DNA from 3 places in the Tardiphaga sp. 215_C5_N2_1 genome. Region 2 is predicted to be linked to each of the others. Evidence: predicted binding sites of a transcription regulator. Region 2 holds the regulator's gene; each other region holds the start of a gene.
The links. The regulator HrcA, encoded in region 2, represses chaperone genes, less so after heat shock. The targets are predictions, from matches to a motif close to GTTAGCACTCNCNNNNNGNGAGTGCTAAC.
Positions count from the first base shown of each region.

Region 1: the regulator HrcA is predicted to act here: its motif matches at 3,902-3,930, upstream of AB7828_RS26980 (co-chaperone GroES).
Region 3: the regulator HrcA is predicted to act here: its motif matches at 4,281-4,309, upstream of AB7828_RS10665 (co-chaperone GroES).

Region 1 is NZ_CP197240.1:5,682,320-5,688,465, forward strand. It holds gene AB7828_RS26965 (META domain-containing protein) at 1-93, shown strand, start outside; gene AB7828_RS26970 (hypothetical protein) at 302-1,510, opposite strand; gene groL (chaperonin GroEL) at 1,711-3,366, opposite strand; gene AB7828_RS26980 (co-chaperone GroES) at 3,515-3,811, opposite strand; gene AB7828_RS26985 (hypothetical protein) at 4,123-4,650, shown strand; gene AB7828_RS26990 (MFS transporter) at 4,698-5,906, shown strand; gene AB7828_RS26995 (protein phosphatase CheZ) at 5,936-6,146, opposite strand, start outside.
Region 2 is NZ_CP197240.1:4,487,929-4,494,074, forward strand. It holds gene rdgB (RdgB/HAM1 family non-canonical purine NTP pyrophosphatase) at 1-287, opposite strand, end outside; gene rph (ribonuclease PH) at 323-1,045, opposite strand; gene hrcA (heat-inducible transcriptional repressor HrcA) at 1,198-2,286, shown strand; gene grpE (nucleotide exchange factor GrpE) at 2,392-2,991, shown strand; gene pncA (bifunctional nicotinamidase/pyrazinamidase) at 3,046-3,762, opposite strand; gene AB7828_RS21385 (hypothetical protein) at 4,049-5,464, shown strand; gene AB7828_RS21390 (hypothetical protein) at 5,464-6,146, shown strand, end outside.
Region 3 is NZ_CP197240.1:2,204,062-2,210,207, forward strand. It holds gene AB7828_RS10640 (SDR family oxidoreductase) at 1-565, shown strand, start outside; gene AB7828_RS10645 (NupC/NupG family nucleoside CNT transporter) at 644-1,894, shown strand; gene AB7828_RS10650 (dipeptidase) at 1,914-2,975, opposite strand; gene AB7828_RS10655 (cupin domain-containing protein) at 3,077-3,625, opposite strand; gene AB7828_RS10660 (usg protein) at 3,733-4,017, opposite strand; gene AB7828_RS10665 (co-chaperone GroES) at 4,437-4,754, shown strand; gene groL (chaperonin GroEL) at 4,795-6,146, shown strand, end outside.

The sequences.
Region 1 (6,146 bases), 1.2 Mb from region 2:
GATCTCGGCGCGGCCACCAATTGGCAGCGGCGCGGTGATGCAGTGACGTTCGTCGGGCCGAAGTCGCTCGGGTTCAGGTTGAATACGAATTGATAGTTTAAGCTGCGAAGGCGCTCCACTTCCCCTCTCCCCCGCGGAGCGTAGCTCCGCCAGGCGGGAGAGGGTGGATCGAACCGCGAAGCGGTTCGAGACGGGGAGAGGGGGCGCCACGAACTCCGGCCCTCTCCCGCCTTCGCTGCGCTCAGGCACCCTCTCCTTGCTGCGCTGGGGGAGAGGGGAAGAAAGAGCGTAGTCTTACGTGCTACTTCCAGTTCGAATTATCTGCATCCCAACGCTGTGCCTTGAACTCCGCCGCGACAGCTGCAACCGCGCCGTTGTCGTCGCGCGGATCACTCTCTTCATCGGCCGTCGGCGAATCCGCGAGAGCCAGCTTCGCGCCCGAGTTCTCATCCGCAGTGGTGACTGACGGCGTGCTGACCCACAGGATCAGCTTATCCGTCGTGCCGGGCTTGTCGGGAGCGATGATCGCGTTGACCTCGACCGTCTCCGTCAATTCGAGCGCGGGCAGTACCTGACTCGGGCGCTTGAAGGTCAGCTTGAGCTTTCCGGTCTCGTCGTCCCATGACGCGGCGGCAGGTTTGCCCGACATGGTCTTGGCGAGCACATTCGCCAGCGTGGTCGCAACCTTGTCGCGATTGATCTTGTCACCATCGCGCCAGTCGGCGGCTGCAAGGCGCACGGTACGATCCATGTCGATAGCGCCCGTGGTCCAGCCGACATTGACGACGCCGGGATAGGTCTTGGTTTTGGCGACGAACGTCGCGGCGCGTTCCGGATCGATGGCGAGGCTGATGACCTGCTCGCCGGCGCGCAGTGCATCGCACGATACGGCCAGGCTGTTCAACGCCACTTCGACATTCTGCCCGCGCAGCGTGCGGACGAAATCGAGTGCGGCTTCGAGCTTGATCTTCACCGCGATGGCTTCTGGCGAGACTTCGGTGAAATCCTTCGGCGCGGGCGCGATATTGTCGTCGGTGGACTGATTGTCCTGGAATTCCTTCTCGCTCTGATCGGAATTGTCCGAGGAGGTCACGTTGTTGTTGGTCTGACCGACCGAGATCTGCCCCTTGAATTCGAACGTGTCGCCGGTCGGCCGGCGATTCAGTTTGATGGTCACCGGCAGCTTGTCGACCTGGGTCTGCGTTGCGCCGGTCAACGTCGAACCGCTGACCGTGAGATTGGCGACGAAGCGATCCTTGCGGTCGCTGCCCTTCTCGGCGGGATAGCAGACATCAAGCGTCGCGGCGGTCACGGCCTTGCCCTGCCGCGTCTCGCGCAGGATGACGTCGGCATTGCCGTTCATGACGCCGTCGATCGAGGTGAAATAGCGCGTCTCGGGGCCTGCCGGCTGGCTCTTCGGCGCGGCTTTCACCTGCGCGAAGGCGTGGTGGACGGTCCCAACCGAGGCGGTGACCGTAAGGCCGAGCAGACAAAGATGAAGCGCGCGCATTTCAAAAGTCCCTGGACGTTATCGACGTGTCTCCGGGCGGATTTATCTGATTCCGCCCATGCGAGATTAATCACGGGATTGAATCAGAACCGCGACCAAGGCGAAAGGCCATAAGTCGCAGGCGCATTGTATCAGGGCAAAAAAGAGGGCCGCCCGGAGGCGGCCTTCGATCACAATGCAGTTGAGCGTGAAAGCAGGGCTTAGAAGCCCATGCCTCCCATTCCGCCCATGCCACCCATACCGCCGCCACCGCCCGGCATCGCCGGTGCAGCTTCCTTCGGCAGTTCGGCGACCATGGCTTCGGTGGTGACCAGCAGGCCGGCAACCGAGGCGGCGTCCTGCAGTGCAGTACGCACCACCTTGGCCGGATCGATGATGCCCTTGGCGACCATGTCGACATAGGTTTCGGTCTGCGCGTCGAAGCCGAAGGTCTCGGACTTCTCGTCTAGGATCTTGCCGACCACGATCGAACCTTCAACGCCGGCGTTTTCGGCGATCTGGCGGATTGGAGCTTCCAGCGCCTTCAGCACGATGTTGATACCGGCCTGCACATCGGCGTTCTCGTTGGTGAGACGGCCGACGGCCTTCTTGGCGCGTAGAAGCGCAGTACCGCCACCGGGGACGATGCCTTCCTGAACGGCCGCACGGGTGGCGTTCAGCGCGTCATCCACGCGATCCTTCTTTTCCTTCACTTCGACTTCGGTCGCGCCGCCGACGCGGATCACCGCGACGCCGCCTGCAAGCTTGGCCAGACGCTCCTGCAGCTTCTCACGGTCGTAGTCCGAGGTGGTTTCCTCGATCTGCGCCTTGATCTGATTGACGCGGGCTTCGATCGCCGGCTTCTTGCCAGCGCCGTTGACGACAGTGGTGTTTTCCTTGTCGATCACGACCTTCTTGGCGCGGCCGAGCATGGCGAGCGTGACGCTTTCCAGCTTCATGCCGAGATCTTCCGAGACGAGCTGACCGCCGGTCAAGATCGCAAGGTCTTCCAGCATCGCCTTGCGGCGATCGCCGAAGCCCGGTGCCTTGACGGCAGCAACCTTGAGGCCACCGCGCAGGCGGTTGACGACGAGGGTGGCGAGGGCTTCGCCTTCGACGTCTTCAGCGATGATCAGCAGCGGCTTGCCCGACTGCACCACGGCTTCGAGCACCGGCAGCATGGCCTGCAGGCTGGAGATCTTCTTCTCGACGAGCAGGACGTACACGTCCTCGAGCTCGGCGGTCATCTTCTCGGCATTGGTGACGAAGTAGGGCGACAGGTAGCCGCGATCGAACTTCATGCCCTCGACGATGTCGACTTCGGTCTCGAGCGACTTGTTCTCTTCAACCGTGATGACGCCTTCGTTGCCGACCTTCTGCATTGCCTGGGCGATCATCTTGCCGATGGCAGCGTCGCCGTTGGCGGAGATGGTGCCGACCTGGGCGACTTCAGCCGAAGACGCAACCGGCTTGGCGCGCTTGGTGATGTCCTTGATGACGGCGGCGACGGCGATATCGATGCCGCGCTTGAGGTCCATCGGGTTCATGCCGGCAGCAACCGACTTGGCGCCTTCACGGACGATGGCCTGGGCCAGCACGGTGGCGGTGGTGGTGCCGTCGCCTGCGGTGTCGTTGGTCTTCGAGGCGACTTCGCGCAGCATCTGCGCGCCCATGTTCTCGAACTTGTCCTCGAGCTCGATCTCCTTGGCGACGGTGACGCCGTCCTTGGTGATGCGCGGAGCGCCGAACGACTTCTCGATCACGACATTGCGGCCCTTCGGACCGAGCGTGACCTTGACGGCGTTGGCGAGAATGTCGACGCCGCGCAGCATGCGATCGCGCGCGTCTCCGGAGAATTTAACGTCTTTGGCTGCCATTGGGATAACTCCTGGTGATTTCCCTCATCCTGAGGAGCGGGCGTTAGCCCGCGTCTCGAAGGATGAGCTGATGGGATATTGTTTGTGGCTTCATCCTTCGAGACGGCAGCTGCGCTGCCTCCTCAGGACGAGGTCGGAGCGGATAGCTTTAAGCGATCACGCCCATGATGTCCGACTCCTTCATGATGAGGAGTTCTTCGCCGTCGAGTTTGATCTCGGTACCCGACCACTTGCCGAACAGAACCTTGTCGCCGACCTTGATGTCGATCGGGATCAGCTTGCCGGCTTCGTCGCGGCCACCGGGGCCCACGCCGACGACTTCGCCTTCAGACGGCTTTTCCTTGGCGCTGTCCGGGATGATGATGCCGCCCTTGGTCTTCTCGTCGGCGACGATGCGCTTGACGACGACGCGGTCGTGCAGCGGGCGGAATTTGGTCTTGGCCATGGGAGTGTCCCTTTAGGGTTTGCGATTTCGTTGCCATCTCGGAGGCGGGCGGGAATCCAGCCGGAACGCTCAAGGCGGCCGGCTCATTCCCTTAGCAATCGCGCTCCGGGAGTGCTAATTGAGCGTCCGGGAAATATGGCCAGACGCTTTTTGAGTCAAGCGAGGCCTTAAGGCCTTGGTGAGGCCAATATAGGATGATCTGGAAACCATAATGGAGAGTCGGCGTAATTCTGCCGACCTCATTGCGCCGTCAGGTGTTTTGCGCTTGGCTGCCGGGACGGGCAGCCGGGGAATTTGCTCTAGGGGATAATATGATCAGGTCACGCTACGCCCGCACGGTTGCCCATCTGGCGATCGTTTCAACTTTGGCGCTGTCATTGGGCGGGTGCGGCACGTCTGGTGGATTGGGCGGGTTCAGCTTTGGGAACTCGCAGCCGACACCGCCGCCGGAGCCCCCGCCGGCGCCGGAACTGCCAGCCTCGATCCGCTCGGAAGAACTCGTCGGCCGCTGGGGTCTGGCATCTTACATGAATCCCAATGATCGCGTTCGCACTGAGAACGCCGCGCGCGGCCAGTGCAAGCAGCCCTATATCATCGGCCAGGGCGCCACCGGCGGCGTCATCATGCATCTCGCCGACGAGGCGACGCCGCAGGAACTGCGCCTCAAGGGCTCGCCGAGCGGCAAGAACTATATCGGCCCGCCCGGTCCCGCCGGTGGTGAGAAGGATCGCGAGATCGTCTCCTTCGACGGCCGGATTCTCGTCACGCGCTTCATCGACAAGGACGCTGCGGTTCGCTACGGCAACATGGTCTATGTCCGTTGCGCACCCAAGGCCTGACCTGAGGCGTAAGGCGGGTCCCGCCACTCCCTTGAAGACGTGAGCCCATGCACCGATTGCGCGACCTTGTTTTCGGACCGGGCCGCGCGGTCCTTGTGCTGGCATTCACCCAGATCCTGACCTGGGGCATCCTGATCTATCCACCTGTGCTGACCATGCCGCATATCACGGCGGCGCATGGCTGGTCGCTGGCCTTCGGCATGGCGGGCTTTTCGCTGGGGTTGATCGTATCGGGACTACTGTCGCCGGTGGTTGGTGGATTGATCGACCGCCACGGCGGCAATGTCGTCATGGCATCGGGCGCATTGGCCGGTGCCTTGGGTCTCGCTCTGTTTTCAGTCGCCGATCATCCCGCGACCTATCTGGCCTGCTGGCTGTTGCTCGGCGCTGCAATGTCTGCGTCGCTCTACGATCCCGCCTTCGCCACGTTGACGCGTATCTTCGGTGCCTCGGCGCGGCGGCAGATCACCTTCGTGACCTTTGCAGGCGGCTTCGCCTCGACGGTCGGCTGGCCGGCGACCCATCTTCTGCTTGAGGCTGTCGGCTGGCGCGGGACCTATCTGACCTTCGCAGCGATCTTCGCCTTTGTCGTTGCGCCGCTTCATGCTTTTGCATTGCCGCGCCACGTCGCCGTCGCGCCTCTGCCCGTGGTGGACGCCGTTGTCGTCCCCCAGCAGGCAACCCAGCGCCCGGAAGGCTGGCCGTTCATCCTGCTGGCGGCGGCGTTCTCGCTTTACAGCTTCATTCTGTCGGGCGTGACCTCGAACCTGCTGGCGCTGCTGGAGCGCGGCGGGCTCAGTGCTGCAACGGCGGTGACCATCGGTGCGATGTTCGGACCGGCGCAGGTGGCATCGCGGCTGGCGGACTTCATGCTGGCGGGGCGCACCCATCCGCTGTGGATCGCGCGCGGGGCGGTGGTGCTTGTAGTATCGGCCTTCGCAATGCTGGCCTTTGCAGGGATTTCGTTTCCGCTGGCGGCCTTGTTCGCTATCGGATTCGGCGCCGCCAATGGCGTCATGACCATCGCGCGCGGTGCGCTGCCGCTTCTGATGTTTGGCCCGGTGGGGTATGGCCGTGTGATCGGCCGTATCGCGCGGCCGGCTTTGTTCGTGCAGGCCTTTGCACCGTTCGTGGTGGCATCCGCGGTCGAGACGCTGTCCGACCGCATGGTGCTGCTGCTTGGGACCGTGCTGGCACTCGCGGTGCTGCTCTGTTTCGTGATGATAAAAACGCCGGGCATTGCTGCCCGGCGTTAAGCGATCTCTAACTGTGGTCGAAAATTATCTTAGCCGAACAGCGCGTCGATATCGTCCTGCGAAGCATGGCCGACGTCGCCGTCCAGCTTCGGGCCGTTGAGTAGCTTGTCGTCTTCGCTGCGGTCATCGACCTTGGCCGGCGCATGCGCCTTGATCTCATCGACGCCACCCCAGATGTCCATCATCGCGGTGATGCGGTTCTCGATGAACTTCATCGTGGTCATGACCTTGCTGATGCGC
Region 2 (6,146 bases):
TCGCCGGCCCAGCGCGCCGAGAGGATGCCGGGCGCGCCGTCGAGGGCATCGACGACGAGGCCGGAATCATCTGCGAAGGCCGGCAGTTGCGCGACATTGGCCGCGGCAATCGCCTTGATCGCGGCATTGGCCTTGAAGGTGTCGCCGGTCTCGTCGGGCTCGGCGAGGTCGAGTTCGCCGGCCGACACTGCTTCGATGCCGTAGGGGGCCAAGAGATCGCGCATCTCGGCAAGCTTGCCGGGATTGTGGGTGGCGATGACGAGCTTCCCAGTGATTCGACGATGCATGATGCGAGTCTACGCCTGCTTGATGACTTGCGGAATCACGCGATGGCCATTTTCTGCAGTTCAACCAGACGTCCGACGCCCTTTTGCGCCAGTGCCATCAACTTCAGGAACTCGTCCTGCGTGAACGGCGTCTTCTCGGCAGTGCCCTGCACCTCGATGATGCGGCCGTCGCCGGTCATCACGAAATTGGCGTCGGTGTCGGCTTCGGAATCTTCGGCATAATCGAGATCGAGCACCGGGGTGCCCTGATAGATGCCGCAGGAAATCGCCGCGATATTGTCGCGCAGCACGTTGCCGCCGCCGTTCTTGAACATGTTGCGGTTCTTCATCCACGAGATGCAGTCGGCCAGCGCAACCCATGCGCCGGTGATCGACGCCGTGCGGGTGCCGCCATCGGCCTGGATCACGTCGCAGTCGATGGTGATCTGGCGTTCGCCGAGCGCTTCGAGGTCGACGGCAGCGCGCAGCGAGCGGCCGATCAGGCGCTGGATCTCGACGGTGCGGCCGCCCTGCTTGCCGGATGCGGCTTCGCGGCGGGTGCGTTCCAGCGTGGCGCGGGGCAGCATGCCGTATTCGGCGGTGACCCAGCCGCGGCCCTGGCCCTTAAGCCATGGTGGCAGGCGCTCCTCCAGCGTGGCGGTCACCAGCACGTGGGTGTCACCGAATTTCACCATGCAGGAGCCTTCGGCATATTTGACCACGCCGCGTTCCAGCGACACGGCGCGCAGTTCATCGGGCGCACGACGGCTTGGCCGCATGAGAAAATCCTTCCAAATGTCCAGAGAAGCCTGTTCGCGGTGCTTTTAGGGGCCACAGACCGCAGCGGCAAGGGCGGGGCAGGTTCCACAACCGCAATGGTGCTTGTATCCGGGGGCTCGGGGCGACAGATTAGGTCCTCAAGGAGTACCCTGTGGCCCACCACGATCCGATCGGCCTGATTTCGCCGCATGCCGGGCTCGCCCAGCTCAATGAGCGATCGCGTGAGATCTTCCGGCAGATCGTCGAGAGCTATCTCGCCACGGGCGAACCTGTCGGTTCGCGCAATATTTCGCGCCTGATCACGGTTCCGCTGTCGCCGGCGTCGGTCCGCAACGTGATGTCGGACCTGGAGCAGCTCGGCCTCATCTATGCGCCGCATACCTCTGCCGGACGGCTTCCGACCGAACTCGGACTGCGGTTTTTCGTCGATGCCTTGATGCAGGTCGGTGACCTCACCGAGCCGGAGCGGCAGTCGATCCAGCAGCAATTATCCTCGGTGGGGCGCTCGCAGACTGTGGAGGCAGCGCTCGGCGAGGCGCTGACGCAGCTGTCCGGCCTGACCCGCGCGGCGGCGGTGGTTCTGACCGCCAAGTCCAATGTGCGGCTGAAACACATCGAATTCGTCCGTTTAGAGCCCGAAAAGGCGCTGGTCGTGCTGGTTGCCGAGGATGGCCAGGTCGAAAACCGCGTGCTGACCCTGCCGCCGGGCGTGCCGTCGTCGGCGCTGAACGAGGCGTCGAACTTCCTCAATGCCCGGATTCGCGGCCGCACGCTGGCCGAGGCCCGGCTGGAGCTGGAAACGGCGCTGACCCAGAACCAGATCGAGCTCGATCAGCTGACCCAGAAGGTGATTGCCGCCGGCATTGCCAGCTGGTCGGGTGGCGAGAAGGACGATCGGCAGCTGATCGTGCGTGGCCAGGCCAATCTGCTCGAGGATCTCCATGCGCTGGAGGATCTTGAACGCGTTCGCCTCCTGTTCGACGATCTCGAAGCCAAGCGCGAGGTGATCGACCTTCTCGGTCGGGCGGAGACGGCGGAAGGTGTCCGCATCTTCATCGGCTCGGAAAACAAACTGTTCTCGCTGTCCGGCTCGTCCACGATCATTGCGCCCTACAGCGATGGCGCCGGCCATATTGTCGGTGTTCTCGGCGTGATCGGGCCGACCCGGCTGAACTATGCGCGGGTGATCCCGATGGTAGATTACGCGGCGCGCATCGTCAGCCGCATGCTCGGCGGCTGACAGATCGGCCGAATCCGGCCGGTTGCGCTTGATTTTCGGCGCTCAAACCCCGATATCCCGCTCAGCAATCCCACCATTTTGGCGTGTTTTTGAGAAGGCAGCGTGATGACTGATTCCAATGGGCAGAACGACAATCAGGACAAGACGGCAGCGGCCGCCGATCCGGTGGTCTCCAAGCCCTACATCATGCCGGACGATCCGGAGCCGAACTCGGTCGAGGCCCTAACCAAGGAAGCTGCGGACGCGCGCGACAAGATGCTGCGCACGCTGGCGGAGATGGAAAATCTGCGCAAGCGGACCCAGAAGGAGGTCGCCGACGGTCGCACCTATGCGATCGCCAATTTCGCGCGCGAAGTGCTCGATATCGCCGACAGCCTGCAGCGCGCCCTCGATGCCGTGCCTGCCGACACCAAGGCCGCCGCCGATCCGGGCCTGAAGGCGCTGCTCGAAGGCGTCGAGCTCACCGAGCGCTCGCTGCTCAACACGCTGGAAAAGAACGGCGTGAAAAAGTTCGACCCGTCGGGCGAGAAGTTCGATCCGAATTTCCAGCAGGCGATGTACGAAGTGCCCGATGCTTCCGTGCCTGCGGGCACCGTCGTTCAGGTCGTGCAGGCCGGTTATACCATCGGCGAGCGCGTGCTGCGCCCGGCGCTGGTCGGCGTGTCGAAGGGCGGCGCCAAGGCTGCACCTGTAGCGTCGGAATAAAGCTGTGTAGTAGGAGCTGGATCGCCCGGTCAAGCCGGGCGATGACAGCGAGAGTTAAGCCGCCAGCTCGCCCGACTGGATCCGCTTCACGCCGGCCTTGTTCATGTCGGCCCAAGCCTTGGCCAGCGAGCCCTGCGTGTCGATGCCGCGGCAGGCATCTTCGATCACATAGACATCGAAACCTGCTTTTCGCGCATCAAGGGCGGACCACGCGACACAGAAATCTGTGGCGAGACCGGCGATGAACACGCGCTGCAATTTGCGGGCTTTCAGATAGGCGGCGAGACCGGTGGTGGTCTTCCCGTCGGCCTCGGTGAAGGCCGAATAGCTGTCGACGTCCTTGTTGAAGCCCTTGCGCAGGATCAGCTCGGTATGCGGGATGGCGAGATCCTTCGAGAGCGCAGCCCCTTCAGTGCCCTGCACGCAGTGATCCGGCCACAGCACCTGCTTGCCGTATTTCACATCGGTGGTCTCAAACGGCTTCTTGCCGCTGTGGCTGGACGCGAAGGAGATATGGCCGGGCGTGTGCCAGTCCTGCGTCATCACCACGTCGGCGAATTTCTTCGCGATGGCGTTGATGACCGGCACGACCTTATCGCCGTCCTTCACCGCAAGGCTGCCACCGGGCAGGAAGCAGTTCTGCACGTCAATCACCAGCAGGACGGATGTGCGGTCGAGGCTAACCTTGCCGGCGGCGGACAGTGTTTTGGGAGCTAGGCTGGTCATGGCCATGGTTCCAAGCCCTCCGAGAATTTGACGTCTGTTGAGCATCATCGTCCCCCCGTGATTGAACCTTCACAGACAATCAGGTCGCGGTCATCGCGTAAAGCGGATCGCGGTGCGGGCGGGGGCCGCATTTCGGGCCGCCCGCGCAAGGGCTTGTTAATGCGCCTCTCCTAGTTTCGGCGGTAGCGTTGCCTGAAAAGTTGAGCGCATGACGATCGATATCGGCCTGCGGCTTGCCCGAGGGCGGGCTGCCCAAAATCGGAATTTGACTGGTGAGGCTGCCGTTCCCCATGCACGACTTGCGTGGCCCTGGCTGATTGCCGGGTTGGCTGTGTGCGCGTTGACGCTCGGGCTGCGCTGGGCGCTGCCGTTCAATGTCGATGTAAGCTGGTGGCTGATCGTCGGTGAACGTGTGTTCGACGGTCAACGGCTCTATCTGGATATTCTCGAGACCAATCCGCCGATGGCCGGATCGATCTATTTTCTCGGCGTGGCGCTGGCGCGCGCCACGGGCCTGCGGCCGGAAGCGGTGACCATTGCACTGATGCTGGCTCTGATGACGGCCTCGCTCGGACTGACATGGTGGCTGCTACGTAACTCAAAGCTGTCGGGTCGCTCTGCCGCCGGTGCGCTCGCTGTCTGGGCTGTGGCGCTGCTCGGTATCCTGCCGATGTATGATTTCGGCCAGCGCGAACATCTCGCGCTGTTGTTCTTGATGCCGGCACTTGCGGTCCTGATCCGCCGTGTCGGGAACGAGCCGGTGTCGATCGTTGCGATCGTCATCGCCGGGGTCAGCGCGGCCGTTACCATGAGCTTCAAACCGTATTTCGCGCTCGGTATCGGCGCGGCCATCCTCGCCGCGACCTTGCAGGCGCGGCTGTGGCGCATTCTCGTCGCACCGGAACACTGGATCGCCGGCGTGCTGGTCGTGGCCTATGCCGTCTGGATCTATATATCGCTCCCGGCCTATTTCACGCTGATCTATCCCGTCGTCCGCGATGTCTATCTCTTGCTTGCAGCGCCGTGGCTAGCCCTGGCGCTCAGCGGCGCCACGATGCTGTGGCTCGCTGCGGTATTCGCGGTGCTGCTATTGCAACGCCGGCATAAGCCCGACGCCACGGTCACTGTGTTGCTGGCAACCTCGTTCGGCTTTGCGGTGGCGTTCTTCGTCCAGCGCAAGGGATGGGGCTATCACGCCTATCCCATGGTGGCGCTGTCGCTGATGGCGCTCGGCTATGCCGTTGCGGCGGTCGACCCTGTGACGGCGCGCGTGCGCATCGGGGCATCGCTTGCGGCCGTTGCGATCCTCGCTAACGCCTGCGTCTGGTTCAACGCCAGCGTCGATATCCGCAAACTCGAAGCTGCGGTCACGAAGCTTGGACCACATCCGAAGATCATGATGCTGGGCGGCGCGGCGACGATTGCGCATCCGCTCGTGCGCGATGTCGGCGGTACCTGGGTATCGCGTCAGGAGGCATTCTTGATCCGGGAGATCGTTCGCCGCGCGCGTCAGGAACAGTCCTTCGATGCAGTGACCTCGGCGCGTCTCGATCGCCATGTCGCAACCGAGCGCGACGGGTTGGTCGCGGATTTCCGGGCGTCTTCGCCGGATGTGGTGCTGGTCGACAATCGCGACAGCGACTGGGGCGCTTGGGCGCAGGCTGATCCGGAGTTGGCGCAGCTCCTGAAGCCCTATGCCCTGGTGCAGACCATCGACGGCATCGACATCCTGAAGAGGATGCCGTGATGCGCGCCACCACGCCGGGCGAAACCGCAAGTGCTGTTCTGCCCGGGCGGTCGCTGCAGCGAAGCCGCATCCTTCCGTGGCTGGCCGTCGTCGCACTGCTGATCGTGGCGATTGTGCTGCGTCACGTTCTGGCGGCCAATACGGATGTAAGCTGGCTTCTGACCGTCGGCGAGCGCGTACTCGACGGCCAGCGCCTCTATATAGATATCATCGAGACCAATCCGCCGATGGCCGTCCTGGCCTATCTGCCGGGTATCGTCATCGCCCGTGCGCTCGGGCTGGCTGCGGAGGACGTGACCGATGCGTTGGTCTTCATCGGCATCGCCGTGTCGCTGCTGCTCAGCGTCCGCATTCTGTCGCGCGCGTCGGTTCTCGGTGTCGCGCAAGGCTGGCCGCTGGCGCTGCTGGCAGTTGCACTGCTGGCCGTGCTGCCGACGCAGACTTTCGGTCAGCGCGAACATATTGCACTGATCGCCATGCTGCCGATGCTGGCTGTATTGGCGGGCCGCATAAAGCACAGCGCACCATCACGGTCCGCGGCTATCGCAGCCGGCATCGGCGCGGCGATTGCGCTGTCGTTCAAGCCCTACTTCGCGATCGCCTTCCTCGGCGCGTTGATCGCGGAGGCTGTCTCCACACGCTTATCGTGGCGCGTCCTGCTGCGGCCGGAGTATCTGGCGCT
Region 3 (6,146 bases), 2.3 Mb from region 2:
CTCCATCGCCGCGCTGTTCGCCAGGGTCATGCAGGAATTCGGCCGGCTCGACGTGCTGTTCAACAATGCCGGCATGGGCGCGCCCGCGGTTCCGTTCGAAGACCTCGGCCTCGAACAGTGGCAGGCCGTGGTGAACACCAATCTCACCGCGCCGTTCCTGTGCACGCAGCACGCCTTCCGCATCATGAAGGATCAGACGCCCCGCGGCGGCCGCATCATCAATAACGGCTCGATCTCAGCGCATGCACCGCGCCCATTCTCCGCCGCCTATACCTCGACCAAACACGCCATCACCGGCTTGACCAAGGCCAGCAATCTCGACGGCCGCGCCTATGACATCGCCGTCGGCCAGGTCGATATCGGCAACGCCGCCACACCCATGACCGACCGCATGGTCAACGGCCCCGGCGTGCTGCAGCCCGACGGCACCTCGAAGCAGGAGCCGCGCATGGACGCCAAGGCCGTCGGCGACGCCGTCGCCTATATGGCCGGCCTGCCGCTCGATGCCAATGTGCTGACCATGACGGTCATGGCAACGAAGATGCCGTTCGTCGGACGCGGCTAAAACGCAATCCGCCTCAGCGGCATTGCGATTGCATGACATGGGGAGCCGCGGCATCATCGCCGCGGTTTCGGGGGATTTATGCTTCAGCTACAATCGGCGTTCGGCGTCATCGCGCTTTTGGGGATCGCCTGGGCGCTCGGTGAAAACCGCAGCAAGGTGTCGCTGAGACAGGCCGCGATCGGTCTCGCATTGACGGTCATCGCTGCCGTGATCCTGCTGAAGCTTCCCGTCGTTACGCGCGCCTTCAGCAGCATCAACGATGCTGTCAGCACCATCGCCGCAGCGTCGCGCGCCGGCACCTCCTTCGTGTTCGGTTATCTCGGCGGCGGCGCACTACCGTTCGATCTCAAGAATCCCGGCGCGGATTTCGTGCTCGCACTGCAGGCACTCCCCGTGGTGCTGGTCATCAGCGTGCTGACCAGCCTGTTGTTCTACTGGCGTATCCTGCCGCCGATCGTGCGCGGCATGGCGTGGCTGCTTGAACGCACACTCGGCATCGGCGGCGCGGTCGGGCTGTCAACGGCCGCGAACATCTTTCTGGGCATGGTCGAAGCCCCGTTGTTTATTCGCCCTTACCTCGCGCAGCTCACGCGCAGCGAACTGTTTCTGGTGATGACGGGCGGCATGGCGGGGATCGCCGGTACCGTGCTGGTGCTCTACGCCACTTTTATGGCGCCGCTGATCCCCGATGCGTCGGCGCATTTCGTGATTGCTTCCGTGCTCTCGGCGCCAGCTGCGATCCTTGTCAGCCTGATCATGGTGCCTGAGACGGAGGATCGTCGCACAGGTGGATTGCTCGCCAATCCGGACGCATCGGCCACGAGCACGATAGATGCGATCGTCAAGGGCACGAGTGCAGGCATCGAACTACTCGTCAACATCATCGCCCTGCTGCTGGTCTTCGTGGCGCTGATGTATCTCATGAACGCGATCCTCATGACGATGCCCACCGTGGGAGGCAACACGCTGTCCGTGCAACGCATGCTGGGTTACGTGATGGCACCGGTGTGCTGGCTGATGGGCCTGCCGTGGGACCAGGCGCTGACCGCGGGCTCGCTCATGGGCGTCAAGACGATCCTCAACGAGTTGATCGCCTATGTTCAATTGGCGAAGCTCGGTCCCGATGCGCTGGATGCACGCTCGCGCCTCATCATGCTTTATGCGCTGTGTGGATTTGCAAATTTTGCCAGCCTCGGAATTATGATCGGAGGCCTGGGCACCATGGCGCCGGAACGTCGTAACGAAATCAACGCGCTCGGTGTGAAGTCGATCGTCTCGGGGACGCTGACGACTTGTCTGATGGGCGCGATCGTCGGCATGCTCACCTGAGATACGCCGCCAGCGCCGGTCAGCCGATCGTCCGCTGCAGCAGATCGAGCCAGTTGCCCGCGCCGAGCTTGCCGAGCAGCGTCTCGGAATAGCCCTTGTCGCGCAAGGCCACGAACAGCACCTGCAGGCCCGCGGCGGAGTCGATGGCCTCGGGCACCACCGCGCCGTCGAAATCCGATCCCAGCCCGACGTGATCCTCGCCCAGCTTCTCCAGCAGATAGTCGATCTGCTGCACCATCAGCTCGATGCCGGTGTCGGGCCGCATGCTGCCGTCGGGGCGCAGGAAGCAGGTCGCGAAATTCAGGCCGACCATGCCGCCGGTGTCGCGGATCGCGGCGAGCTGCTTGTCGGTGAGATTGCGCGGCGACGGGCACAGCGCATGGGCATTGGAATGGGTCGCCACCAGCGGCGCCTTCGACAGCCGCGCCACGTCCCAAAAACCCTTCTCGGTGATGTGCGACAGGTCGACCAGAATCTTCAGGTCATTGCAGGCGCCGATCAACCGCTCGCCGGCCGCGGTGAGACCGTCGCCGAGATCCGGCCCGGACGGGAAGTGAAACGGCACGCCATGGCCGAAGATGTTGGTCCGGCTCCACACCGGCCCGATCGACCGCAACCCCGCCGCATAGAGAACGTCGAGGAATCTGAGCTCGGCGTCGATGGCCTCCGCGCCTTCCAGATGGACCACCACGGCCAGCGCCTTGCGCTCAATGGCGGACCGGATTTCGGCGGTGGTGGTGCAGATCGCCACCGCGCCTGCGGAAGTGCGTTCGAGCTGCAGCAGGATGGCCAGTTCGGCGACGACGGAATTGCGCGCCTCGTCCATCGTCAGCGGCTCGGGAAGCGGCACGGCGTAGCGTCCGCCCGTCATCTGCGCCATGAATCCCGATGACGCCTGAGCCGCCGGCGAATACAGCGCGAACAGCCCGCCGACGAACGCGCCGGCCTTCGCCTTCGGCAGGTCGATGTGACCGGCGGCTTCCCCGGTCAGGAAGTCGGATACCGGATCGTGCGATTGCGATTTGTACAGCCGCAGCAGCACATCGTTGTGACCGTCGAAAACCGGAACGGATGCAGTCATGAGATACTCGTTGAGGGCCAGGGCAGCGACGGGCTCAGCATAGCTGATTCAACGCCACTGCGACGCGCGAACAAGGCACGCGTCGCATTTCCGCACGCGAACTACCGGACTTCCACCGTCTTGAACTCCGCCGGAAGGATCACTTCCAGCAGTTCGCAATTGTCGGAGTAATCACGGATCAGATGCCTGATGCGTGGCGGCTGAGTCCAGCATGACCCCTGACGCATGGTCATCTCGCCCTCGCCTTCCATATAGGCCTTCACCCAGCCGTTCAGCACATAGACCAGCTGAAACTCGGCATCGTGATAGTGAAGCTTGGAGACCTCTTTCGGATCGCAAGGTCCGATCAGCCGGATGACATGCGCGTGCGCCAAACCGCCGGTCGCAGCGGCGACGCCGAGATCGCGATACTTCGCATAGGCACGCAGACCGTCGCCGAGAAATGCTTCTTCCTGATAGTGACTGATCGCGACGCGCTGCTTGCGGCGCGGGCCGGGTTTCGCCGCGGCCTTGGCGACAGCTTTCGTACTCGCCTTGGCCGGCTTGCCAACCGCGAACTTCTTTGCCGCTTTCGCTACCGCCTGTGTCGCAGGCTTCTTCGTCGCAGCCGCTTTCGCTGCGCTCTTTGACGTTCGCTTCAGCTTCGCCATGTCGTGTTTCCCACCCGGCGCAATGCCGAACAAACGGCCAGCGCGTCCGGGAACCTAGCTGTAGTTCAGCACAGCGGCAATTCATCCGGCGCGTTGAGAGGCGCGGACTAGTGCAACCGGAAGACGCCATCCACGGCACGAAGCTCGGCCGGCTTGATCAGTTTCGAATGCGCGACGGTGACCGCAAAGAGCGGGCCATCGAGCTTCTCCTGCCAGAAATCCAGGAAATCCTTCAGCGCGGGAAACTTCGGAAACAGATCGTAGTTCTGCCAGACATAGGTCTGCAGCAGCGATGGATGGTCCGGCATGCGGTAGAGAATCTGCGCCGTCGTCAGTCCGTAGCCAAGCACCTGCTTCCTGAAATCGTCAGAAGCTGCATTTCTCGAGACCATGTTCAACCTCCATGGACAGAGCGCATTCGGCTAAGTGGATTCCGGTTTGGCGTCGAACTTCGCTCTGCTCTCCTGTGACCGTGCTGACTGCAGCGAACCGGCTTCCACTTCGCCCATGACAACACGATGCATGAAATGTGACGCAAGCAACGTCTTCATCACAAGCTTAAAAGTTTAATAATGTATTGAAAGCCGAGTGTTAGCAGCCACTTACCGTGGATGCTAACGGATTCGAGAGCCGGTATCGGAGGGTCTTAACCAATTCTGGCACCCGTCATATTTGAGTGCCAAAATATTTGATACAGACCCTTGCCGGTGAGGAACGTTCGGCCTATGTCCGGACCAGCTGCGCTGGCACTTGTTGGCTCAGACTGCCAATTTAAATTTCTCAAGCATCTACAGAAACTTAGGAGGACTGCATGAAATTCCGTCCGCTTCACGATCGCGTTGTGGTCAAGCGTATCGACGCCGAAGAGAAGTCCGCTGGCGGCATCATCATTCCGGATAGCGCCAAAGAGAAGCCCTCCCAGGGCGAGATCGTCTCCGTCGGCCCGGGCGGCCGCGACGAAGCCGGCAAGCTGATCCCGATCGATCTGAAGGTCGGCGAGCGCGTGCTGTTCGGCAAGTGGTCGGGCACCGAGGTCAAGATCGATGGTCAGGACCTGCTGATCATGAAGGAAAGCGACATCATGGGCGTCCTCGAAGGTGCCGCTCCCGCCAAGAAGAAGGCCGCTTAAGCGCCTTTCCCACCCATCCTGATTTTCAAGGAAGCAAAACATGTCAGCTAAAGAAGTGAAATTCGGCGTTGATGCCCGCGACAAGATGCTGCGCGGCGTCGACATTCTCGCCAACGCCGTGAAGGTGACGCTCGGTCCGAAGGGCCGCAACGTCGTCATCGACAAGTCGTTCGGCGCGCCCCGCATCACCAAGGACGGCGTCACCGTCGCCAAGGAAATCGAACTCGACGACAAGTTCGAGAACATGGGCGCCCAGATGGTGCGCGAAGTGGCCTCGAAGTCGGCCGACGCAGCCGGCGACGGCACCACCACTGCTACCGTGCTCGCCCAGGCGATCGTCCGTGAAGGCGCCAAGTCGGTTGCTGCCGGCATGAACCCGATGGATCTGAAGCGCGGCATCGACCTGGCTGTGGAAGCCGTGGTTGCTGACCTCGTCAAGAACTCCAAGAAGGTCACCTCGAACGACGAAATCGCCCAGGTCGGCACGATCTCGGCCAACGGCGACGCAGAAATCGGCAAGTTCCTCGCCGACGCCATGAAGAAGGTCGGCAACGAGGGCGTCATCACGGTTGAAGAAGCCAAGTCGCTCGAAACCGAACTCGACGTCGTCGAAGGCATGCAGTTCGACCGCGGCTACATCTCGCCCTACTTCGTCACCAACGCCGACAAGATGCGCGTTGAATTCGACGACGCCTACATCCTGATCAACGAGAAGAAGCTCTCCTCGCTGAACGAGATGCTGCCGCTGCTCGAAGCTGTCGTGCAGACCGGCAAGCCGCTCGTCATCGTCGCGGAAGACGTCGAAGGCGAAGCTCTCGCCACCCTCGTCGTCAACCGTCTGCGTGGCGGCCTCAAGGTCGCTGCCGTCAAGGCACCGGGCTTCGGCGATCGCCGCAAGGCCATGCTGCAGGACATCGCGATCCTGACCGGCGGCCAGGCGATCTCGGAAGATCTCGGCATCAAGCTCGAGAACGTCACGCTCGCCATGCTCGGCCGCGCCAAGAAGGTGATGATCGACAAGGAAAACTCCACCATCGTCAACGGCGCCGGCAAGAAGGCCGACATCGAAGCACGCGTGGCGCAGATCAAGGCGCAGATCGAAGAAACCACTTCGGACTACGACCGTGAGAAGCTGCAGGAGCGTCTCGCCAAGCTGGCTGGCGGCGTTGCCGTCATCCGCGTCGGCGGCGCGACCGAAGTCGAAGTGAAGGAGCGCAAGGACCGCGTTGATGACGCGATGCATGCGACCCGCGCTGCGGTTGAAGAAGGCATCGTCCCCGGCGGCGGCGTCGCTCTGCTCCGCGCTTCGGAACAGCTGAAGAAGATCAAGACCGCGAACGACGACCAGAAGACCGGCGTCGAGATCGTCCGCAAGGCCCTGTCGGCTCCGGC